Regions from separate parts of the Cupriavidus sp. GW821-FHT02F09 genome, predicted to be linked through region 3. Evidence: predicted binding sites of a transcription regulator. Region 3 holds the regulator's gene; each other region holds the start of a gene.
What was found. The regulator sigma-54, encoded in region 3, starts transcription at its own class of promoters, with help from an activator protein. The targets are predictions, from matches to a motif close to TGGCANGNAANCTGCTTT.
Positions count from the first base shown of each region.

Region 1 (6,950 bases), on a different contig from region 3:
GGCATAGTCGCCAGCCTGCGCTGCCCAGTTGGCCGGATTGGCCACCAGCTTGTCCAGCTCGGCATCCGCGCGTACGGTAAATGACGCGGTGGTTGTGGCAAGCATCGCCATCCCCACCATCATGGTCCGGAATATCATGTCTCCTCCGTCTTTCTTTACGTGACAAAGTCTGGATCCCGCTTCCTGCGCGCCGCCTTTGGCTCTTCAACTGAAACTGATTGCGCGGGTTGCGAACCTGGCAGCCGTCGGAAAGGTGCCGCGCAGGCTTCTGCACGATCCATGCCCGAGCCGCGCGGTCGCCGCTTGCGAAGCGAGTGTGCGGTTGGTCTTGAACGCTTCGTCCCAGGCGGGCATTCGCGCTGCGTGGCCCGGCCGGTGCAATGCGCTCGCATTCGTTCCAGGCTGAGGCGCGAGGCCGGGACAATATGTGTCAGGACTGGACCAGAAAGCCGGCGTAGCGGGTTCGCGTGCCGCCGTGGCGGGATGGCGCGCGACTTGCATCGTTATTGGGACAAGATTGCACAAGACGTTGCAAAGAAAGCGCACATAACGAGGAGATCCCCACATGCAGCCCTCCATCTTCGGCCTCCGGCAGCTCGCCTGCGTGCTAGCGGCTTTGACCGTGGTTCCTGTCGCCGCGCAAACCGCTCAAGACCTGCCCGCCAACAACTACCCCACCACCGCCCGCGTCGAATATGTGGGCGAGTGCATGGCAAGGAACGGCGGTGCCTACGTGTATCTGCACAAGTGTTCGTGCGCGATCGACCGGATCGCGGCGCAGCTGCCATACGACGAGTATGTCGAATCGTCTACCTTCGCAAAGTACGCCACGCTCGGCGGTGAAGGGGGCGCGATATTCCGCGATCCGGAATACGGCAAGCACGCAGCCAAACGCTATCGCGGCGTCCAGGACGATGCGCTGCGCGCCTGCGGCGTTTCGTTGGCGACGCGCGCTGCGCGCTGAATTCGGCGCAGCCGGGGCATCTGAGGGTTTCCGCCCCGTTGATGCGATCGGAAGTCCGGCCTATAGTGTCACCTCTTGACAAAAGATCGGCTTCCATCAGCAGAACTACAGGCGCCGATTTCCTTATTGCATCGCAGCGATTGCACTGCGGCTATGGCATCGCAACAGTTCGCGCCACGCCAGATTGCACCGCACAAAAGAGCCCGCAGGCTAAAGGAGGAGCTCGGTGACAACACTTCAGTCCGCCAGTCACCATGTCGCGCAGATTCTCAATGTCGTCAATGGACAATTGTGCGGCACGCAGAACAGCTCCGTGGTGACACGCTCCTGGGCGCGCTGCCTGCGGGACTTCCAGCTCGACCCTGCGCAGCAGCGCATGCCTCCGATCCTGACCCAGCCGGAGTTCAATGAGCGGCGCGACCGCATGAGCGACCTGATCGCCTGCGCCAAGCTGGAGATGACCACGCTCTACCAGCAGCTCGCCGATCCCGAGCTGGCCGTGGTGCTGACCGATGTGGATGGCGTCATCGTGCATATGGTGTCGTCGGTCGGGTTCTCGCAGGACGTGGAGCCCCTGGGCTTCCGCACCGGTGCGGTCTGGAGCGAGCGCGAGGCCGGTACCAACGGCATGGGCACTTGCCTGATCGAAGCCGAGCCGGTCGCGGTGCGTCAGAATGAACACTATTTCGCGCAGTACACCTCGCTGACGTGCTCGGCCTCGCCGATCTTCAACGACCGTGGCGAACTGACCGCCGTGCTCGATGTCACCAGCCGCTCGCCGTTGCTGCAGCAGCATTCTCTGGTGCTGGTCGGCATGTCCCGCCAGATGATTGAGAACCGGTTGATGGATGAGCGTTTCAAGCACGCACACCAGATCCATTTCCACAGCCGCCCCGAACTCGTCAACACCCTGCACGAAGGCAAGCTCGCGGTCGACGACAGCGGAAGGGTGCTGGCAGCCAATCGCAGCGCGCTGTTTCAGCTGGATTTTCGCTCGCTGTCCGCCCTGCTCGGCAAACAGATCGACGAATTTTTCAAGACCTCGCTCGACGAGATCCTGGCGCGGTGCGCGCGCAACTCCTTCCATCCGGTGCCGGTCTATCGCGCGAGCGCGTCGAACCGCTTCTTCATGGTGGCCCAGCAGCCGAACCTCGGCACCGGTGGCGGCGCGAGAGCGGCCAGCGCCCAAGCTGCGCCGCGAGCGGCCAGCGAGGCCCCCCTGGCGGCCGTCCCGCGCGACCCGGCCACGGTGGCACCGTCCACCAGGCTGGCCTTTGGCGACCCGCAGATGGAAGCACAGGTCCGGCTGGCGCAGCGCGTGATCACCCGGCGCATCCCCATCCTGCTGCACGGGGAGACCGGCAGCGGCAAGGAGGTCTTCGCCAATGCCCTGCACCAGATGAGCCCGGCGCGCGAGCGCGCCTTTGTCGCCATCAACTGTGCTTCGCTGCCGGAGAACCTGATCGAAAGCGAATTGTTCGGCTACCGCGCCGGCGCGTTTACCGGCGCCCAGCGCGAAGGCCGGCGCGGCAAGATCATCCAGGCCAACGGCGGCACGCTGTTCCTGGACGAGATCGGCGACATGCCCATGACTTTACAGTCCCGTCTGCTGCGCGTGCTGGAAGAACGCCAGGTCTCGCCGCTCGGCTCGGAGACGGTGGTCAAGGTCGACTTCCAACTGGTCAGCGCAAGCCACCGCAACCTGGCCGGACTGGTGCAGAGCGGCCAGTTCCGCGAAGACCTGTTCTACCGGCTCAACGGCATCGAGTTGCGCCTGCCGCCGCTGCGCGAGCGCACCGACCGGCTCACGCTGATGCAGCACATCCTCGCCGAGGAGGCGGAGCCGGACCAGGCACCGACGCTGTCGCCGGACGCCGTGCAAGCGCTGCTGCGCTACCCCTGGCCCGGTAATCTCCGGCAGTTGCGCCATGTGCTGCGCACCGCCCTGGCACTGTGCGACGGCGAAACCATCGCTTGCCAGCACCTGCCGGCGGAAATTGTGCAAGGCGCGGGAGAAGCCAGCGTGCCCCGCGAGCCGGCCATGGCGGCACAGCCCGAAATGCCAGACGATGAGGCCAAGGCGCTGGCGCAGTTCAATGCCATCCAGCTCAACGAACGCGACACCATCCTCGGCCTGCTCCACAAGCACCGCTGGAACGTCAGCACTGTAGCCCGCTCGCTCTCCATCAGCCGGAACACGCTGTACCGCAAGATACATCGGCTGCATATCAACCTGGCGCAGGCCGAAACGTCCGAGCAGTCGTAGCGTCGCCGCCCTGCGCGTGCCGCACCGAGGGGGGCTGGCAGCCCCCTCGTATCCGTTACCCATCCCACTGATCACGCCGTTGTCCAATAGCGCCGCCGGACGCGTGACAGCCTGTGTGAAAAGCAGAACAAAGACCGTGACAGTGCAAGGCCTTACCGCTTGCAACAGGCCCGATTCGCCCCAAACCCCACGCGCGTGGCTCGCCTGGCATGCCGATTGCTCTTGTAGCGAATGCGAGCACCTCTTCGAGCTCAGCATCGCAGCCGAGATGCCGAAGCCCGCCCGCGAAATGCGCTCCGATCTACCCTGGCCCACCATGCCCTCCCAGACCCTCATCGTCGCCGCCCTGTCATCGCGGATGATGGCCGAGTCCGCAGCGCAAGCCGGCTTGCGCGTGGCCGCCCTGGACCTGTTCGGCGATGCCGACACGCGGCATGTCGCGGCGCGCTGGGAGCCGATCGGCGCCACCGGGTCGATGGCGGTCGACGGCGAGCACGTGCTCGCCGCGCTGCGCCGGCTGCGCGACACGGAGCATCCGTTTGGCTGGGTTGCCGGCAGCGGCTTCGAACAACTGCCCGAGTTGCTCGAAGCCGGCCACGCGCTGGTGCCGCTGCTCGGCAACAGCGCCGCCACTGTGCGCGGCGTCAAGCAGCCCAGTGCCTTCTTCCGGCTGCTGGCCGCGCTCGGCATTCCACATCCGGAAACCACCATGGAGATGCCGCGCGATCCGGCAGGCTGGCTGTGCAAAGCTGTCGGCGGCACCGGCGGCTGGCATATCCGCCAGCTGGCCGGCACGGATGCCTGCGCTGCAGACGCCGCCCAAGCCACCCGGTATTTCCAGCGGCAAAGCCCCGGCCTGCCGATGTCCGTGCTATTTGTTGCTCACCGCCGCGGCGTTCAGCTAGTCGGCATCAGCCTGCAGCGCATCAGCTCACACCACGACTGCCCCTATCTGTTCCACGGCGCTGCCGGCCCGGCGATGCTGCCGGCAAGCACCACCGCGCGCCTCGTCGAGATCATCCACTGCGTCGCGCGCGAAACCAGCCTGGTCGGCCTGAACAGCATCGACTTCCTGTTCGAGGCGCCGGACATCATGGTGCTCGAAGTCAACCCGCGGCCGCCGGCCAGCATGGCGCTCTATGCCGATGCCTATCCGCTCGGCCTGATGCACGCGCACCTGCAGGCCTGCCGCGGCGAGACGCCCGAGCTGCCGGTGGCGCGGCGGGCCGGCGTGCGCGGCTTCCAGCTGGTCTTCGCGCAAGACCCCGCGCAGATCAACGCCACGCTCACTGCCGCGCTGATGCGCACTGGCTGGTGCCACGACATTCCCGCTCCCGGCAGCTATGTGGCTGCCGGCCACCCCTTCTGCTCGGTTTCCGCCACCGGTCTGACGGAGGCCGCAACCGAAGTCGAGCTGCACCGGCGCTGCGAGCAAATCCAGTCCTTGCTGATGGCGCGCAACGATGAACTCCGCCGCACCAGCGGCATCCCCACGGCGCTTGCCGGCGGCCCTCACAGCCTGCACCAGCACGCTTAGCCAGCCCCTGCCGGGCTCCCAACCCGACCGTCGGATCCCCAAGTGCTGCCGCACGGAAGCTTGCGCGCCTGCCAGGTGCGTAAGCACTCTCCGTCTCGACCCGCTTCTGCCTCTCACGCCGCATGTGCAAGCACGACTTGCCGTTCGCACAGAGTGTCACCCATCAGGCACGCGTCTGGCACAGACGCCTGTGCGGCGGCCATCCATCTGCGCCGCTCTCACCGCCGCCAGCGCAATGACCGCAGCCCCTATCGCCCTTGGGCTCTGTCCTGCCGACCCGCCTTTCGCGCCGCGCCGCGGCTTGGCATGGAACGTGTTAGGTAAAGCCCGGGGGGACACATTGCGCCTTCTTTTCTTTTCCTGAACATCCTCTATCCGGGAGACTCGCAAATGGCAAAAATTGATCGTGTTCGTGTTGGAGAATCGCTGGTCGGCGACGGCAACGAGGTCGCGCATATCGACCTGATCCTTGGGCCGCGCGGCTCGGCTGCGGAGACCGCCTTCTGCAACGCGCTGACCAACAACAAGGACGGCTTCACCTCCTTGCTCGCCGTGGTGGCGCCGAACCTGCAGGCCAAGCCCAATACCGTGCTATTCAACAAGGTCACCATCAAGGGCGCCAAGCAGGCCGTGCAGATGTTCGGCCCGGCCCAGCGCGGCGTTGCAATGGCGGTGGCCGATAGCGTGGAAGACGGCACCATTCCCGCCGCCGAAGCCGACGACTTGTTTATCAGCGTGGGCGTGTTCATCCACTGGCAGGCCGAGGACGACACCAAGATCCAGGACTACAATTACCAGGCCACGCGCGAAGCCATCCAACGCGCCGTGGGGGGCTGGCCGAGCGCCGCCGAAGTGGTAGCGAAGAAGCAGAGTTCGGCACATCCATTCGCGGCGCATAGCTGATCGGCGGACATGCGCAGGCCGACCTCGGCCGGCCTGCGCATCAAGCATCGCACACCGTAGCTAGTAGCTGCATCCGGCTGCCGGATGCAGCAGCAGTTCGCGCATGCGTGCCAGTTCGCTCTTGTGCAGAAATTCGATAGGATATGGCGCGCCGTGCGTGAAATGCGCGAAGCGCCGGTCCACCAGCCCTTGCGCGGCATATTGCTCCACCGCCTGGCCGGCATCGGCCGGCGTGGATTTGACCAGCAGCAGCATCTCGGCGTTGAGGCGGTTCGACAGCCACGCGGCCATGCTGTCCGAACCGACGCCCGGGTGCGTCATCTCGTCGGCCTGTTCGCGCAACAGCGAAAACGGCGCCCACACCGCCACGCCGGCGTTGCGCAGCACGCCCTGAATGTCTTTCTCGTGCACCGCCAGCGACATGCCGGGGCACATGCCCTGCATCATCAGCCCATACTGGGCCATGGCCAGCACCGCCATATTGTGCGCCACCACATGGTCGAATGCCCACTGCGCCCGGTGCTCGCGAACCTGCTCCGCGAAGCCGCCGCCGCCCGGCACCACCACGATGCGGCCGCCGCCGAGTTCGCTCAACTCCTGCAACCACTCGCGCAACAACGGGTCGCGGCCAAGGCTGCCGCCGAGTTTTACTACCCACATAGCCACTCCAAGGCTGCAGAATCCGCCTTGGCACACTCACGTTCCGTGCCAGCGCGGCGCGACCAATAACGGGGTGCCGGCACTTGCGCCATGGTGACAGTCTGCGACAGGCATGGCACACAAGCTGTCCCGCGCCGCGCTTCGATCCGTGCAAAGAGATAAAGCGCCAGACCGCGCCCGCGCTCCATAGTGCGGGGACGGTCTGGCGCTTTGCCGGGCACGCGGGACTGCTCGCCTCGCCTAGCGGTAGCGCGGCACCATCTTCTCCAGCGGTACCGGCTTGATCCTCGCCGCCTGCCCGGCACAGCCGAACGCCTCGAAGCGCAGGCGTACCACGCCCTTGGCGCCTTGCTTGGCCGCCAGCAGTGCCTTGCGCGGATCGAACTCGCTGCGGTCATCGGCGAGGGACTTGCGGATGGCGCCGGTCATGGCCAGGCGGATATCGGTATCGATATTCACCTTGCGCACGCCGGTTTTGATGCCGCGCAGGATTTCCTCGACCGGCACGCCATAGGTTTCCTTGATCTCACCACCGTACTGGCGAATGATCTCCAGCCACTCCTGCGGCACCGAGCTGGAACCATGCATGACCAGGTGGGTGCTGGGAATCTTCTGATGGA
Region 1 covers NZ_JBWKVH010000024.1:38,864-45,813, reverse strand. The annotation lists gene AC07XB_RS23975 (methanol/ethanol family PQQ-dependent dehydrogenase) at 1-138, opposite strand, end outside; gene AC07XB_RS23970 (hypothetical protein) at 566-964, shown strand; gene AC07XB_RS23965 (sigma-54-dependent Fis family transcriptional regulator) at 1,191-3,230, shown strand; gene AC07XB_RS23960 (ATP-grasp domain-containing protein) at 3,499-4,767, shown strand; gene fae (formaldehyde-activating enzyme) at 5,158-5,670, shown strand; gene AC07XB_RS23950 (amino acid kinase family protein) at 5,731-6,330, opposite strand; gene fba (class II fructose-bisphosphate aldolase) at 6,571-6,950, opposite strand, start outside.
Region 1: fae (formaldehyde-activating enzyme) is a predicted target of sigma-54. The motif match lies at 5,070-5,087, and genes of this name have one in related genera.

Region 2 (6,950 bases), on a different contig from region 3:
CAATCCGGGCGCTTTCCGCTTTGGCTCCTGGTATGCGCTTCGCTTACCGCGCTGGCGCCGCTTTCCATTGACATGTACCTGCCGAGTTTCCCGGCGCTGGCCGGGGATCTCGGGGTCGATATCGGCCGCGTGCAGCTCACGTTGGGGACGTTCCTGGTCGGGTTGGCGGTGGGGCAGGCATTCTATGGCCCGATCAGCGACCGCTTTGGCCGCAAGCCGCCGCTGTATGTCGGCCTGCTGGCCTACGCGCTGGCCGCGGCCGGGTGCGCGCTCGCGAGTGACGTCGATGCGCTGATGCTGTGGCGTTTCCTGCAGGCCCTGGGTGGCTGCGCGGGCATGGTGATGGCGCGCGCCGTCATTCGCGACCGGCTGGAGGCCCATGAATCCGCGCGCGCCTTCTCCTCGCTGATGCTGGTGATGGGCCTGGCGCCGATCCTGGCGCCCATCATCGGGGGCGCCGTGCTGGCGGCATTCGGCTGGCGCGCCATCTTCTGGTTGTTGTGCGGTGCGAGCCTGCTGATCCTGTGGGTGGTCCACCGCTACATGGAGGAATCGCTCGACCACGCCAGCGCCATGCCGTTGCGCCTGGGCCGCGTGCTCTCGAACTACGGCGAGCTGCTGCGAGACCGGGGTTTTGTCGGCTATTCGCTGTCGGCCGGCTGCGCGCAGGCGGGCATGTTTGCATACATTGCGGGGTCGCCGTTCGTGCTGATCGAGTTGCATGGCATCGATCCCTCCCATTACGGCTTCGTGTTCGGCGCCAACGCATTGGGCCTGATCGGCATGTCGCAGCTCAACGCGCGCCTGGTGCGCAACCGCACGCTGGACCACGTCCTGCGCGGCGCGCTGCTTGCGCCGTGCCTGGCCGGCCTTGTCCTGGCCGCGGCCGTGCTCGCCGGCCTGGCGCCGCTGCCGGTGCTGCTGACGGGCTTCTTTGTGTTCATCGCCAGCCTCGGCTGCATCCTGCCGAACGCCTCGGCACTGGCCATGGACCAGCAGGGCCATCGTGCCGGCACCGCTTCCGCATTGATGGGAACGCTGCAATTCTCCCTGGGTACCCTGGCCGGCGCTGCCGTCAGCTTCTGGCGGGACGGCAGCGCGTTGCCGCTGGCGGTGGTCATGGGCGTTTGCGGTACCGGCGCCGTGCTGATGCGGGCCTTCGGCCGTTCAGGCGCGACAGTGCACGGCGCCGAATGATCCGGGCTCCGATGCCGCTGCGATAGCGGGGCGGCCTGGCTCAGCGTGGCCGCGCCATCCCATCGATACACGGTTAAGCGGCCGCGCCGTTTTGCAGCACCACCAGTTGGGCTGGCATTGGCGCGGCGAAGCCGGCCTCGCCAAAGCTCTCGCGGATCACGCGGTTGCTGTCGAAATACACCTGCCAGTAATGGTCGGTATGGCAGTACGGACGTACCGCAAGCACCGGGCCTACCAGGGTGAACTCGATAATCTCGACGTCGGGCGGCGGCTCGGCCAGAACGTTGGGCAGCGCGGCCAGCCGCTCCCTTAGCAGGGTGGCGGCCGCCGCCACGTCCGTGCTGCCGGCTAGCTGGGCCTTGAGCTCGACCCGGCGGTACGGGTTGGCGCTGAAGTTCTGGATTGTGTCCGCAAAGATCTTATTGTTGCCGACCACGGTGAGGACATTGTCGGGCGTGTCCAGCGTGGTGGCAAACAGGCCGATCTCCCTGACGGTGCCGGTGATCCCGCCTACCGTGACGAAATCCCCAACCTTGAAGGGCCGCAGCACCACCAGGAAGGCGCCTGCCGCGAAGTTGGACATCAACCCCGACCACGCCATGCCGATGGCGATGCCGGCCGCCGCGATCAGTGCGGCAAAGCTGGTGGTCTGGATGCCGAAGTAACCCAGGATCCCGATGATCAGCACGATATTCAGGGTCACCGTGACGATGGAACCGACATAGCGCAGCAAGGTCGGGTCGACCTTTTGCTTGGTCAGGGACCCCTGCACCATGCGCACCACGACATGGATCAGCCACCGGCCAATCACCCAGAAGACGAGGGCGGCGAGAACCTTGAACCCGACTTCCGTCGCATAGGCGACGACGACATCCTGATACTTCTGCAGCGTTGTAGCATCCATCGCGTTTCTCCCTTGCTGGCTCGGCAGGTATACAGGCAACGAATATCAAGCAGCGGATGCCCGGGGCGCATCGGCGGCGGGGCGCGAAGGTGGGCAACGCATTATTGCTACGCGGCGAGCGGAAGTTCAAGCACAAAATGGCCGCAAAGGGCGCAGGGCGCCACTCGCGGGCATGGGTCGCAGGTGAGGGGGCGTGGCGCAAGGGCGCAATTCCCTTTGCACCGTGCCTTACCAGTTGGTTTCGCGCTCCGGCGTGGCGGAGATGCGATGCAGTGACAGGTCCGCGCCGTTGTATTCCGATTCAGCGTCCAGCCGGATGCCCACGACCTTCTTGAGCGTGCCGTAAACCACGGTGCCACCCACCAGGGCGATCGCGATGCCAAGGAGGGTGCCGAGGCACTGCGCGCCGAGCGAAACACCGCCAATGCCACCGAGCGCCTGGCTGCCAAAGATGCCGGCGGCAATGCCGCCCCATGCGCCGCACAGCCCGTGCAGCGGCCAGACGCCCAGCACATCATCGATATGCCACTTGTTCTGGGCCAGCGTGAACAGGTAGACGAACAGCGCGCCGGCGATGGCACCCGTGACCAGCGCGCCCAGCGGGTGCATCAGGTCGGATCCGGCGCAGACCGCCACCAGCCCGGCCAGCGGGCCGTTGTAGGCAAAGCCGGGGTCGTTGCGGCCGGCCGCCCAGGCGGCCAGCGTGCCGCCGGCCATGGCCATCAGGGAGTTGATGGCCACCAGCCCGCTGATCTTGTCGACGGTTTGCGCGCTCATGACATTGAAACCGAACCAGCCTACCGCCAGTACCCATGCGCCCAGCGCCAGGAACGGGATGTTCGAGGGCGGGTGCGCGCTGATGCGGCCGTCTTTCTGGTAGCGGCCGCGGCGCGCGCCCAGCAACAAGATGGCGGGAAGCGCGATCCAGCCGCCCATGGCGTGGACCACGACGGAGCCGGCGAAGTCGTGGAACGGCGCTCCCGCGACCGAGGCGATCCAGTCCTGCACGCCAAAGCGGTTATTCCAGACGATGCCCTCGAAGAAGGGGTAGACCAGGCCCACCAGCACGAAGGTGGCCACCAGTTGCGGATTGAAGCGCGAGCGCTCGGCAATGCCGCCAGAAATGATCGCCGGTATGGCGGCGGCAAACGTTGCCAGGAAAAAGAATTTCACCAGCTCATAGCCGCTTCTTTCCGCCAGTGCATGGGCGCTGGTGAAGAACTCGACCCCATAGGCCACGGTGTAGCCAATAAAGAAATAGGCGATCGTGGAAACCGCAAAATCCACCAATATCTTGACCAGTGCGTTGACCTGGTTCTTCTTGCGCACCGTGCCCAGCTCCAGGAACGCAAAGCCCGCGTGCATGGCGAGCACCATGATCGCCCCTAGCAAGATGAACAGGGCATCGGTGCCGCTCTTCCATTTGTCCATACAATCCTCTATGCGCAAAATGGGAGCACACGTACGCAAAAAGCGTACCAGTCTGGGGCATCGCAGGCCGGGATCTGCACCGTGTTGGTGGGATTTGCACCGATTTGTCGCGCTCGAAGGGGGCGGCGCACGGATTGAGAAGTCATAACCTGCAGCCGAATAGCATGCGCCGGGTATGCCAGGCACATGGAGGCTGCGCCAAAATGAGGCAATGCCCCCATTTGGGGCGCACGCTCACGGATTTCATGCACCATGATGGACCGTGGAGGCGCATCCATCCAAATCCATTGGCATACCGCCGACCAAGCCATCTGGGCGGTTTTGACGGCAGCAAGGCGTACACAGCGCAGGTCTGACCTCGTCAAGCGACGCCTGTCATCGTGTACCGGCGTTCGAATGACCATTACTCTCACCGGCCGCATTTGAAAGCACGGAAAAGGAGGGTAAATTCCCCGCAAAGGCGCTTGACTCAAGGATTTGCGGCTTTTTTCGTTGCATTGGTGCCACTGGGGATTGCCCAATGCGTAAAGCGCGGATTAGACTGCGCCGATCGGTAATTTGCCGCGTGGCAGACACTCCGATCAAGACGACCAACAAGGGAAATCAGCCATGAATAAAGGTGAACTGGTATCTGCCATCGCCGCTGACGCGGAACTGAGCAATGCTGCAGCAGAGCGCGCGCTGAATGCCGCTCTGGACAACATTAAGAAGGCGGTTGCCAAGGGTGATTCGGTAACGCTGGTGGGCTTCGGCAGCTTCAGCTCCGGCAAGCGCGCCGCACGTACCGGACGCAATCCGCGTACTGGCGAGACCATCAAGATTCCGGCCGCCAAGACGGTCAAGTTCTCTGCCGGCCAAGGGTTCAAGGACGCTGTGAACAAGAAGAAATAAGTAGTCCGCGCCCAGGCGCAAACAGGAAGGCGGCCCGTTGGGCCGCTTTTTTATTGGTGCCGGGGTGCTTTTTGACGTTCTCGGGGGCAGGGCAGGGCGATCGTTCCGGGTTAAACTGCCGATCGTCGGCGCCAGCCTTTCGACCTGCACCGCGGGTCGGCCCGGCCGCTTCCAGATTCCGGATTTTCATCATGAATGACCTGTCCCACCAGCTTTCCATGACCGTGCTGATGACGCCGGACATGGCCAATTTCTCCGGCAATGTGCACGGCGGCACCATCCTCAAGTACCTCGACATGGTGGCCTACGCCTGTGCCAGCCGCTATGCCGGGCGCTACGTGGTCACGCTGTCGGTCGACCAGGTCGTGTTTCGCCAGCCCATCCACGTGGGTGAGCTGGTGACGTTCCTGGCGGCAGTCAATTTCACCGGCCGCAGCTCCATGGAAATCGGCATCAAGGTGATCACGGAGAATATCCGCAGCAAGCTGGTTCGCCATACCAACAGCTGCTACTTCACCATGGTCGCTGTGGACGACAACGGTGCGCCCGCCGAAGTGCCGCCGCTGGTGCCCCGCGACGAAGTCGAGCGCCAGCGCTTTGCCGCAGCCCAGCTGCGCCGCCAGTTGCGCCAGGAAATGGAAAAACGGCACGATGAAATCACCGGCACGGTGTCCTGAGGTGGGGGGCACGGCCATGCCATCCGGGCGTTCCCATCGCGTTTCCCGTGGGCCGCGGTGGCCCCTGACCGGCCTTCTGGCGGCGCTTGCGCTGCTGGCGCCGGCTGCGCATGCCGAGGAAATCGGCAGCGTGAGCACCAATTTCCGCATGACCGGCTCCGACAAGGTCGTGATCGAAGCCTATGACGATCCGCAGGTCGAAGGCGTGACCTGCTACGTGTCGCGTGCCCGCACCGGAGGCATCAAGGGCTCGCTGGGCATGGCCGAAGACCCGCCGGAAAGCTCCATCGCCTGCCGTCAGGTAGGGCCGATCACGTTCAAGGGGCCGCTGCGCCAGCAGGACAATGTGTTCTCCGAGCGCATGTCGATCCTGTTCAAGACTCTGCACGTGGTGCGCACGGTCGACCGCAAGCGCAACACCCTGGTCTATCTGACCTACTCGGACCGCATCGTGTCCGGCAGCCCGCAGAATAGTGTGACCGCTGTGCCGGTGGCGCCGGCCACGCCGATTCCGGTCAAGTAGGCATCCGTTTCCTGATCCACGATCCACGATCCATTCAACAATCCAGTCCGGAGAAGACAGCATGAATGAGCAAGGCAAGGTTGCGCTGGTAACGGGCGCGGCCCGCGGCATCGGCAAGGCGGTGGCACAGGCGCTGCTAGTGGCAGGCTATCGGGTGGTGTTTGCCGGGCGTACCGCCGAGCCGCTCGAGGCGCTGGCCGCGCAAGCCAAGGCCGAGGGCCATACGGCGCTGGCGGTGCAATGCGACGTCAGCGATCCGGATTCGGTGGAGCGGCTCTTCGCCCAGGTTCGCGAGCATTTCGGCCGGCTCGACGTGCTGTTCAACAACGCCGGCATCAATGCGCCGGCGGTGTCCATCGATGAACTCTCCGTGGCGCAATGGAAGGCCGTGCTGGACACCAACCTGACCGGCGCGTTCCTGTGCTCGCGCGCGGCCTTCGCGCTGATGAAGTCGCAGAGCCCGCGCGGCGGCCGCATCATCAACAACGGCTCGATCTCGGCGCACGCGCCGCGGCCCAACACGGTGCCATACACGGCCACCAAGCACGCCATTACCGGGCTGACCAAGAGCCTCTCGCTGGATGGCCGCGCCTTTGACATCGCCTGCGGGCAGATCGATATCGGCAACGCCGCCACCGATATGGCTTCGCGCATGGCGCGCGGCGTGCCGCAGGCCAACGGCGAGATCGCGCCGGAGCCGCTGATGGACGTGGCGCATGTGGCCAGCTCGGTGGTGCACATGGCCAACCTGCCGCTGGGTGCCAATGTGCAGTTCATGACCGTGATGGCCACCAAGATGCCCTTCGTCGGGCGTGGCTGAACCTGGCGCAAGCGTCTGGCCGGCATCGCGCCGGCCAGGCGTCTCCCGCTATTTGATCGCCAGTGCCTCGCTTTCAGCGCGGCAGTCGCCGGCCGGCCGCAGCCCGTTGGCACGGGCTTGCGCAACCTCCGCTTTGGCTGCCGCAAGATCTGCGAGGAAGGTAGGGTCTGCATGCAGCCGCGCCACGGTAGCTGCGCCCATGATGCGGCCCTGCGTCGCATCGCTTTGCCAATGCACATTGCAGACCAGCCGGCTTTGCCCATAGGCCAGCCCGCGCGCCAGGATCACATTGGACTGTTGCGGCGCGATTTCCGCCAGGATCAACGCCCACGCCCAGCCAATGGCGTTATGCCCCGAAGGGTAGGAGCCGTCCTTGGAAAGCATGGCTTCCTCGGCGGGCGTGCAACTCGGCTGCTGGTTGACCACGAACGGCCGGGCGCGCGTATATTTGTCCTTCACGCCGTACGTCGATAGTCCCGCATCGGCCAGGGTCCGGCGCAGCAGCAG
Region 2 covers NZ_JBWKVH010000003.1:318,645-325,594, reverse strand. The annotation lists gene AC07XB_RS05985 (Bcr/CflA family multidrug efflux MFS transporter) at 1-1,197, shown strand, start outside; gene AC07XB_RS05980 (mechanosensitive ion channel family protein) at 1,271-2,101, opposite strand; gene AC07XB_RS05975 (ammonium transporter) at 2,330-3,532, opposite strand; gene AC07XB_RS05970 (HU family DNA-binding protein) at 4,142-4,423, shown strand; gene AC07XB_RS05965 (acyl-CoA thioesterase) at 4,615-5,100, shown strand; gene AC07XB_RS05960 (CreA family protein) at 5,117-5,623, shown strand; gene AC07XB_RS05955 (SDR family oxidoreductase) at 5,685-6,443, shown strand; gene AC07XB_RS05950 (acid phosphatase) at 6,492-6,950, opposite strand, start outside.
Region 2: AC07XB_RS05975 (ammonium transporter) is a predicted target of sigma-54. The motif match lies at 3,565-3,582, and genes of this name have one in related genera.

Region 3 (6,950 bases):
CGGAATAACGCTGCACCAGCGCATCGGTATTGGCGGTCAGGAAGACCACCCGGACCTGGTGTTCGGAGGCGAGGTCGCGCAGCGTGCCGGGCAGCTCGTCCAGCGATTCACGGCTACGGATATCGGTGGCGACGCCCAGATGGGTGTAGCCCTGCGCCGCCAGGTACTGGGCCAACTCCGGGATAAACTGCGCCGGCAGGTTGTCGACGCAGTAGTAGCCCGCGTCTTCCAGTACGTTCAAGGCAACGGATTTGCCGGAGCCGGAGATCCCGGTGATAAGTATGATGCGCATAGCACGACAAGCATAACATCAGGTGATGACGCCGTCATGACGGCGCCGTGCCAGAAAAAATGGCGAACCGAAGAGGTTCGCCATTTTTACACGTCCGCGCCGCAAGTGATGCCGGTAGCTTACTTGGACAAGCAGTCGCTCATGAAGGCCTTGCGCTCGTCGCCCTTCTTGCCGGTGGCCTGGGCGTTGCAGGTCTTCATCTTTTCCTGCTGGCTGTTCTTGGCGGGTGCGGCCGCGGGCTTATTGGACAGGCAATTGCTCATGAAGGCCTTGCGCTCATCGCCCTTCTTGCCGGTGGCCTGCGTGTTGCAAGCCTTCATCTTGTCCTGCTGGGTGTTAGGTGCCGCCGGTGCCGCGGGTGCAGCGGCCGGTGCATTCTGGGCGAAGGCGCCGGTGGCAAAAAGCGGGGCTACCAGCACGCACATCGCGATCAATTTTTTCATGCTTGCTCTCCTGGCTGTGGAAGACTTCATGGCTGCTGGCCTGTCGGCTCGGCAACTCGGGGCTGGGCCCAATGCCCATTACTGCACAAAACGGCCTATGCCCCAATCGCGTTGACCATCGAAGCGCGGCCGGATGTAAGCAATTGAAAACGGCCCCGTCGTGGTCGCATGGCGTGGGCCCGCCAAACCTAGAGTAGCCGGCCCTGACCCCGCGATGCGACATCGGCCTGCATCGCGGCGCGCTGGCGGTCCATGAAGTCGCGCAGCGTGTCGATGCCGCGCAGGCGCAGGATGGTGTTGCGCACGGCGGCCTCGACCAGCACGGCGAGATTTCGGCCGGCCGCCACCTGGATCTTGACCATGTGGATGGGCAGGCCGAGCACGTCGAGATACTGGGAGTCCAGCGGCAGGCGCTCGAATTCGCCATCGTTGCGGCGAACCAGTTGCACCACCAGCTTAAGCTTCATCTTGCGGCGTACCGCAGTCTCGCCAAAGATGGTCTTGATGTCGAGCAGGCCCAGGCCGCGCACTTCCAGCAGGTTCTGCAGCAGCGGCGGGCAGCGGCCCTCGATGAAGTCCGGCCCGAGGCGCACGAAATCGACGGCATCGTCCGCGACCAGCCCATGTCCGCGCGAGATCAGTTCCAGGCCGAGCTCGCTCTTGCCCAGGCCGGATTCGCCCATCACCAGCACACCCATGCCGAGGATGTCGAGGAATACGCCGTGCATGGTCACGCGCGGCGCGGAAATGCGCGACAGATAGAGGCGCAGGTGGTCGATCACCGCGGCCGAAGACACCGGCGTGGTGAACAGCGGTGTGGACGAGCGCGTGCAGCGCAGTTCCAGGTCGGGCGGCGGCTCCATGCCGTCGGCGATCACCAGGAACGGCGGCTCAAGCAGGATCAGCTCGCCCATCTGGCGCTTGCGCATCTCGTCATCGAGGCGCTGGTAATACGTGATTTCGGGCTTGCCCAGCACCTGGATCCGGTTCGGGTGGATCAGGTTCAAGTGGCCGACGAGATCGGCCGCGGACGTGGCTTCACGCGCGAACTCGACATCGAAGGCCCGGTCCGCGCCCTCCAGTCCTGCTACCCAGGAGAGTTTGATATCGGCTGCGTTGTCGTCGAAGATCGACTGCGAGGTGACGCCAGTGAGTTCCATTCGGGTGCTTTCAGGGACGGGCTTTCAGTGCCGGATCAAGGGTGCCATTGCGTCAGCAACTGGTGCACGTCGTCGGGGGTGGGCAGGGTAGCCAGTCCTTCGCGCATCTCGCGGTCGGACAGCAACTGGGCGATCTCGGAGAGAATTTCCAGATGCTGCTGGGTGGCCTGTTCGGGCACCAGCAGGAAGATCAGCAGCGCGACCGGCTTGCCGTCGGGCGACTCGAAGGGGATCGGCTCAGCCAGGCGCATGAAGGCGGCCAGTGGCTGCTTCAGTCCCTTGATGCGGCCGTGGGGGATCGCAACCCCCGCGCCCAGGCCGGTGGACCCGAGCGACTCGCGGGCGAACAGGTTGTCGGTCACGGTCGCGCGCGCTACGCCATGGTTGTTCTCGAAGAGGAGCCCGGCCTGTTCGAACACGCGCTTCTTGCTGGTGACGCTGACGTCGAGGTTGATGTTGCCGGGTGGCAGCAATTTAGCCAAACGATTCATGTGGAATGCGCAGGGTTTTCTAGTAAGCAGGCCCGGGGCCAGGAGGCGTCCCACCGGGCGGAAAGAGGTAAAAAACCAAGGCCCGAGGTTTCCACCGGGTGTCCCCCCATGCCGGTGTCGGGCGTCTGGCCATTATAGAGCAGGCCCGCTTCCGCTTTGTGCATTGCAATAGCCGATGCGCTCAAGCGGTGCTGCATGCACCGGAATGGCTAGGCCGGTCAACCATGTATTGCACAGCATACACTGGTACATATGCGTTGCGGAATCCCCTGTGTGGCCCGATCGGGTAGGCTGCAACGAAAAAGCCGCGCTCTGGGCGCGGCTTGATTCCATTTTTCAAGGGACTGACACCGACGGCCCGGTATGTGGGCCGCCAGGCACGGTCATTGCTGCATCTGCGATGCGGCCATCTGATACTTGACCGCTTCACGGTCGTGGCTCTGCACGCGATCCTTGTGGCGAATCACCTGCCGGTCGAGCTTGTCGACCAGTGCGTCGATAGCGGCATACAGGTCTTCATGATGCGCTTCGACAAAGATGTCCTTGCCCTTGAGATGTAGATTGATTTCCGCGTACTGCCGCCGGTCCTTTTCTTTTGTATTGTCGACAGAGAGCAGCACACTTACGCCAATGACTTGATCGAAATGCCTGACGATACGCTCCAGTTTCGTTTCCACGTACTCACGCAGAGGGGGCGTGATGTCCAAGTGGTGTCCACTGATCTTGAAGTTCATAGCGTTTCTCCTTCTGAAAGAGCTGCATCAGGCAGGCGATGCAGCTCGGCTACAAAGTCTTACGGAGATTGACCGCGGGAATCTTGAGCGCTTCGCGGTATTTGGCAACGGTACGCCGTGCTACCACAAAGCCTTGCTCGCCGAGCAATTCGGCAATCCGGCTATCGGACAAGGGGTTCCTAGCGTCTTCGGCTCCTATCAATTGCTTGATCAACGCACGGATTGCCGTTGATGAGGCCGCGCCGCCGGTTTCTGTGGATACGTGAGAGCCAAAAAAATACTTCAGCTCGAAAGTCCCCATCGGCGTTGCCATGTATTTATTGGTAGTCACCCGAGAGATGGTGGACTCGTGTAAACCCAGTGTATCGGCAATCTCCCGCAAAACCAAGGGGCGCATCGCAATTTCACCGTGGGTGAAGAAGTTCTTTTGACGTTCGACAATGGCTTGTGCGACGCGCAATATCGTGTCGAACCTTTGCTGGATATTCTTGATCAACCAGCGTGCTTCCTGCAGCTTTTGCTGCAGTCCGGCCGCGCCTGCATCGCCTTTTGCACCGCGCAAAATCTGCGCGTACATGTCGTTGATGCGTAGCCGCGGCATCACATCCGGGTTGAGGTGGGCGATCCATCCGCCGCTCAACTTTCGAACAAAAACATCAGGCACCACGAAGTCCGCTTCTGGCCGGCTGTAGGCATGGCCAGGATAGGGCGCGAGCGAGCGGATCAGTTCATGTGCGGCCTTGAGTTCCGGTTCGTCCACTTGCAGCGCCTTTTTAAGGCGCGTGTAATCGCGCACCGCCAGCAGCTCGAGGTGGTTGGTGACGATGCTCAGCGCCAGTTCGCGCTGCGGATGCTTGAGCCTGCGCAATTGCAGCGCCAGGCACTCGGCGGCGTTGCGTGCCCCGACGCCCGGCGGATCGAAGCTCTGCAGCAGCGTGAGCACAGCCTGGATCTCGTCGACCTCGAACTCGAGCTCCTCCGGCAGCTCGCTGCAGATTTCCTCGAGCGTGGTGCTCAGGTAGCCGTCATCGTCCAGGGACTCGACCAGGAAGATAGCCAGCCCTTTGTCGCGCAGGGAAATCTTGAGCGGCGCCAGCTGTTCCATGAGGTGTTCACGCAGCGTGGGCTCGGCGTCGCGCAGCTGCATCGGGGTTTTTTCGTCGTCTTCGCCTTGCGGGCGGCGGGCGAAGTCGTCCAGGCTCCAGTCGCTGCCGTAATCCTCATTGCTGTCGGAGTAGCTGTCGTCGGCTTCGGGGGCGCCATCGGGACGGTTTTCGCTGGTGCCCTGGCCATCGGCGGGCGCTGGCGCGGGCGCGCTCTGCAGGTTCACCGAGCCGTCCGAGGACACGCGCAACGGGCTGTCCAGCCAGTCGTTCTCACGCTCGAGCAAGGGGTTCTCGGTCAGCGCCTGTTCCACTTCCTGCTGCAGTTCAAGCGTGGACAGTTGCAGCAGCCGGATCGACTGCTGGAGTTGCGGCGTAAGCGCGAGATGCTGCGAGAGGCGGAGCTGTAGCGACGGTTTCATGCGACCTATTTTATGCCCAACTTCCGTACTGATGGAACGGAAATTGCTATCGCTGGTGTCGCTATGATCGTTTGAAGGATAAAAGGCGACACCGAAGCCGCCCGGGGGGGCGATGCGCGGCAGGCGCCGCGCGCCCTTACATGCGGAAGTTCTCGCCCAGGTAGACCTTGCGCACCGACTCGTTGGCGATGATGTCCTCAGGCTGCCCGGACGCCAGCACCGCGCCTTCGCTGATGATGTAGGCGTGGTCGCAGATGCCTAGCGTCTCGCGCACGTTGTGGTCGGTGATCAGCACGCCGATATTGCGTGCCTTGAGGAAGCTGACGATGCGCTGGATTTCGCCAACCGCGATCGGGTCGACGCCGGCGAAGGGCTCGTCGAGCAGGATGAAGCGCGGCGCGGAGGCCAGCGCGCGGGCGATTTCCACGCGGCGGCGCTCGCCGCCGGACAGCGACAGCGCCGGGTTGTCGCGCAGGTGGGCAATCTGCAGGTCATCCAGCAGGGTGTCCAGCCGGCGCTCGATCTCGGCCTTGCCCAGGGGTTTGCCATCGTTGAGCTGCAGCTCCAGCACTGCGCGGATGTTCTCCTGCACATTGAGCTTGCGGAACACGGAGGCTTCCTGCGGCAGGTAGGACAGGCCCATGCGCGCTCGCTCATGGATGGCCAGGCCGCTGATGTGCTTGTCGTCGAGCACGATATCGCCCTCGTCCAGCGCCACCAGCCCCACGATCATGTAGAACGACGTGGTCTTGCCCGCGCCGTTGGGGCCCAGCAAGCCGACCACCTCGCCGCTCTTCACGTCGAGCGACACGTCCTTGACCACGGTGCGCGAGCCGTAGCGCTTCTTCAGGTGGCGCACGACCAGCGTGCTGCTGTCCTTCAGGGTGGCGGGCTGGGACGGTGCGGTTTGGGTAGCGGTCATGAAGGTGAAGTCAGAATCCGTGGATCAGGGACGTGGCGGCGTCAGGTCAGGGGTTGACGGGGGCAGCTGCCGGCTTGAGCGGCAGCGGATTGGCTGCGGCACCGCTGGCGGGCTGCTCCTGGCGCGGCGACAACACGGCGCGCACGCGGCCCGACGGGCTGCCCGCGGTCGCGTTCTCGGCGCCGCCGCTGGCCGTGTAGAACTCGTTGCGGCTGTCATAGGTGATCACCGCGCCGCGGATCTCGTCGACCAGCTTGGCGCCGGCCAGGCGGGCCATGCGGGCGCGCCCGATCAGCTTGGACAACTCCTGCTTGCCGTCATATTCGATGCGGTCGCCCCAGCCATCGATGTACTCGTCGACGTTGTCGCGCTTCTGGCGGATATAGGCTTGCTTGCCGCCCTTGGAGGTCGCGACCGCGTACTGGTAGCCCTCGGGATCGGTACGGACTTCGGCTGCGTCGGATTTGAGCACCATGGTGCCCTTGGTCAGCACCACGTTGCCAGTCAGTACATAGACCTGCTTGACGTCATCGTAGCTGGCATTGTCGGCCTCCAGGACCAGCGGCTTTTCGCGGTCGGCCTTTTCGGCGCTGGCGGGCGCGGCCAGCGTGAGGCCCAGGACGGCGGCCAGCGTCAGCAAAGCGGCCGTGCTGCGGCGCAGACAGGACGAAGTCGTCGGGAATGGATTCATGTTGGCGTGATGGCGGTTGACGCGGGCGGTTGGTGCCCGCGGGCGGCTTCGGGGCTACTTCGTGGGACTCGCCGGCGGCGGCCCCGTGATGATGGTGCCGCGTACGTTACCCAGCAATTGTACTTCGCGAGTGACATTGTTGAAGACCAGGCCGTTGGCGGTCATCACCGACGGGCCGCGGGTCAGCTTGACAGCCTTGTCGGTCTTGACGATGTCATCGTTCACCAGCACCTGGAAATACTCCGAGGCGGCCGTCATCTGCGGATCCTTGGCGGGGTCGGGGCCCTGGGTACGCACGATGAAGGCATTGCCGAACAGGTCGATGACCGAGCCTTCCGCGTTCATCGTGCCGCGATCAGAGTGGCCGGTGACGGGCGGACGGTCGATTTCATAGGAGCGCATGGCCGGGCGTGTCACTTCGTAGGTCTGGTCGTCCTCGAAGTGGATCATCTTGTCGCCGGTGAAGCGCAGCTTGGTGTTGCCGTCCTCGGCAAGCTCGGTCGCGGAAAAACGGATCATGTAGTAATCCGGTTCATGCTTCTTGCCTACCGGCCCGGTGTCCGCTTCTTTCGGGGAGTTGACCTGCACCAGCCAGAAGGTGCTGCCCGCCACCAGTGCCATCAGCAGCAGGGGCAGGGCTCGCATGGCAAGCCGGCTCAGGGAGGACAGGATTTCCCGCATAGGCATGGGCT
Region 3 covers NZ_JBWKVH010000008.1:101,921-108,870, forward strand. The annotation lists gene rapZ (RNase adapter RapZ) at 1-292, opposite strand, end outside; gene AC07XB_RS12065 (PsiF family protein) at 412-735, opposite strand; gene hprK (HPr(Ser) kinase/phosphatase) at 924-1,895, opposite strand; gene ptsN (PTS IIA-like nitrogen regulatory protein PtsN) at 1,931-2,386, opposite strand; gene hpf (ribosome hibernation-promoting factor, HPF/YfiA family) at 2,770-3,120, opposite strand; gene AC07XB_RS12085 (RNA polymerase factor sigma-54) at 3,170-4,645, opposite strand; gene lptB (LPS export ABC transporter ATP-binding protein) at 4,782-5,567, opposite strand; gene lptA (lipopolysaccharide transport periplasmic protein LptA) at 5,614-6,258, opposite strand; gene lptC (LPS export ABC transporter periplasmic protein LptC) at 6,313-6,939, opposite strand.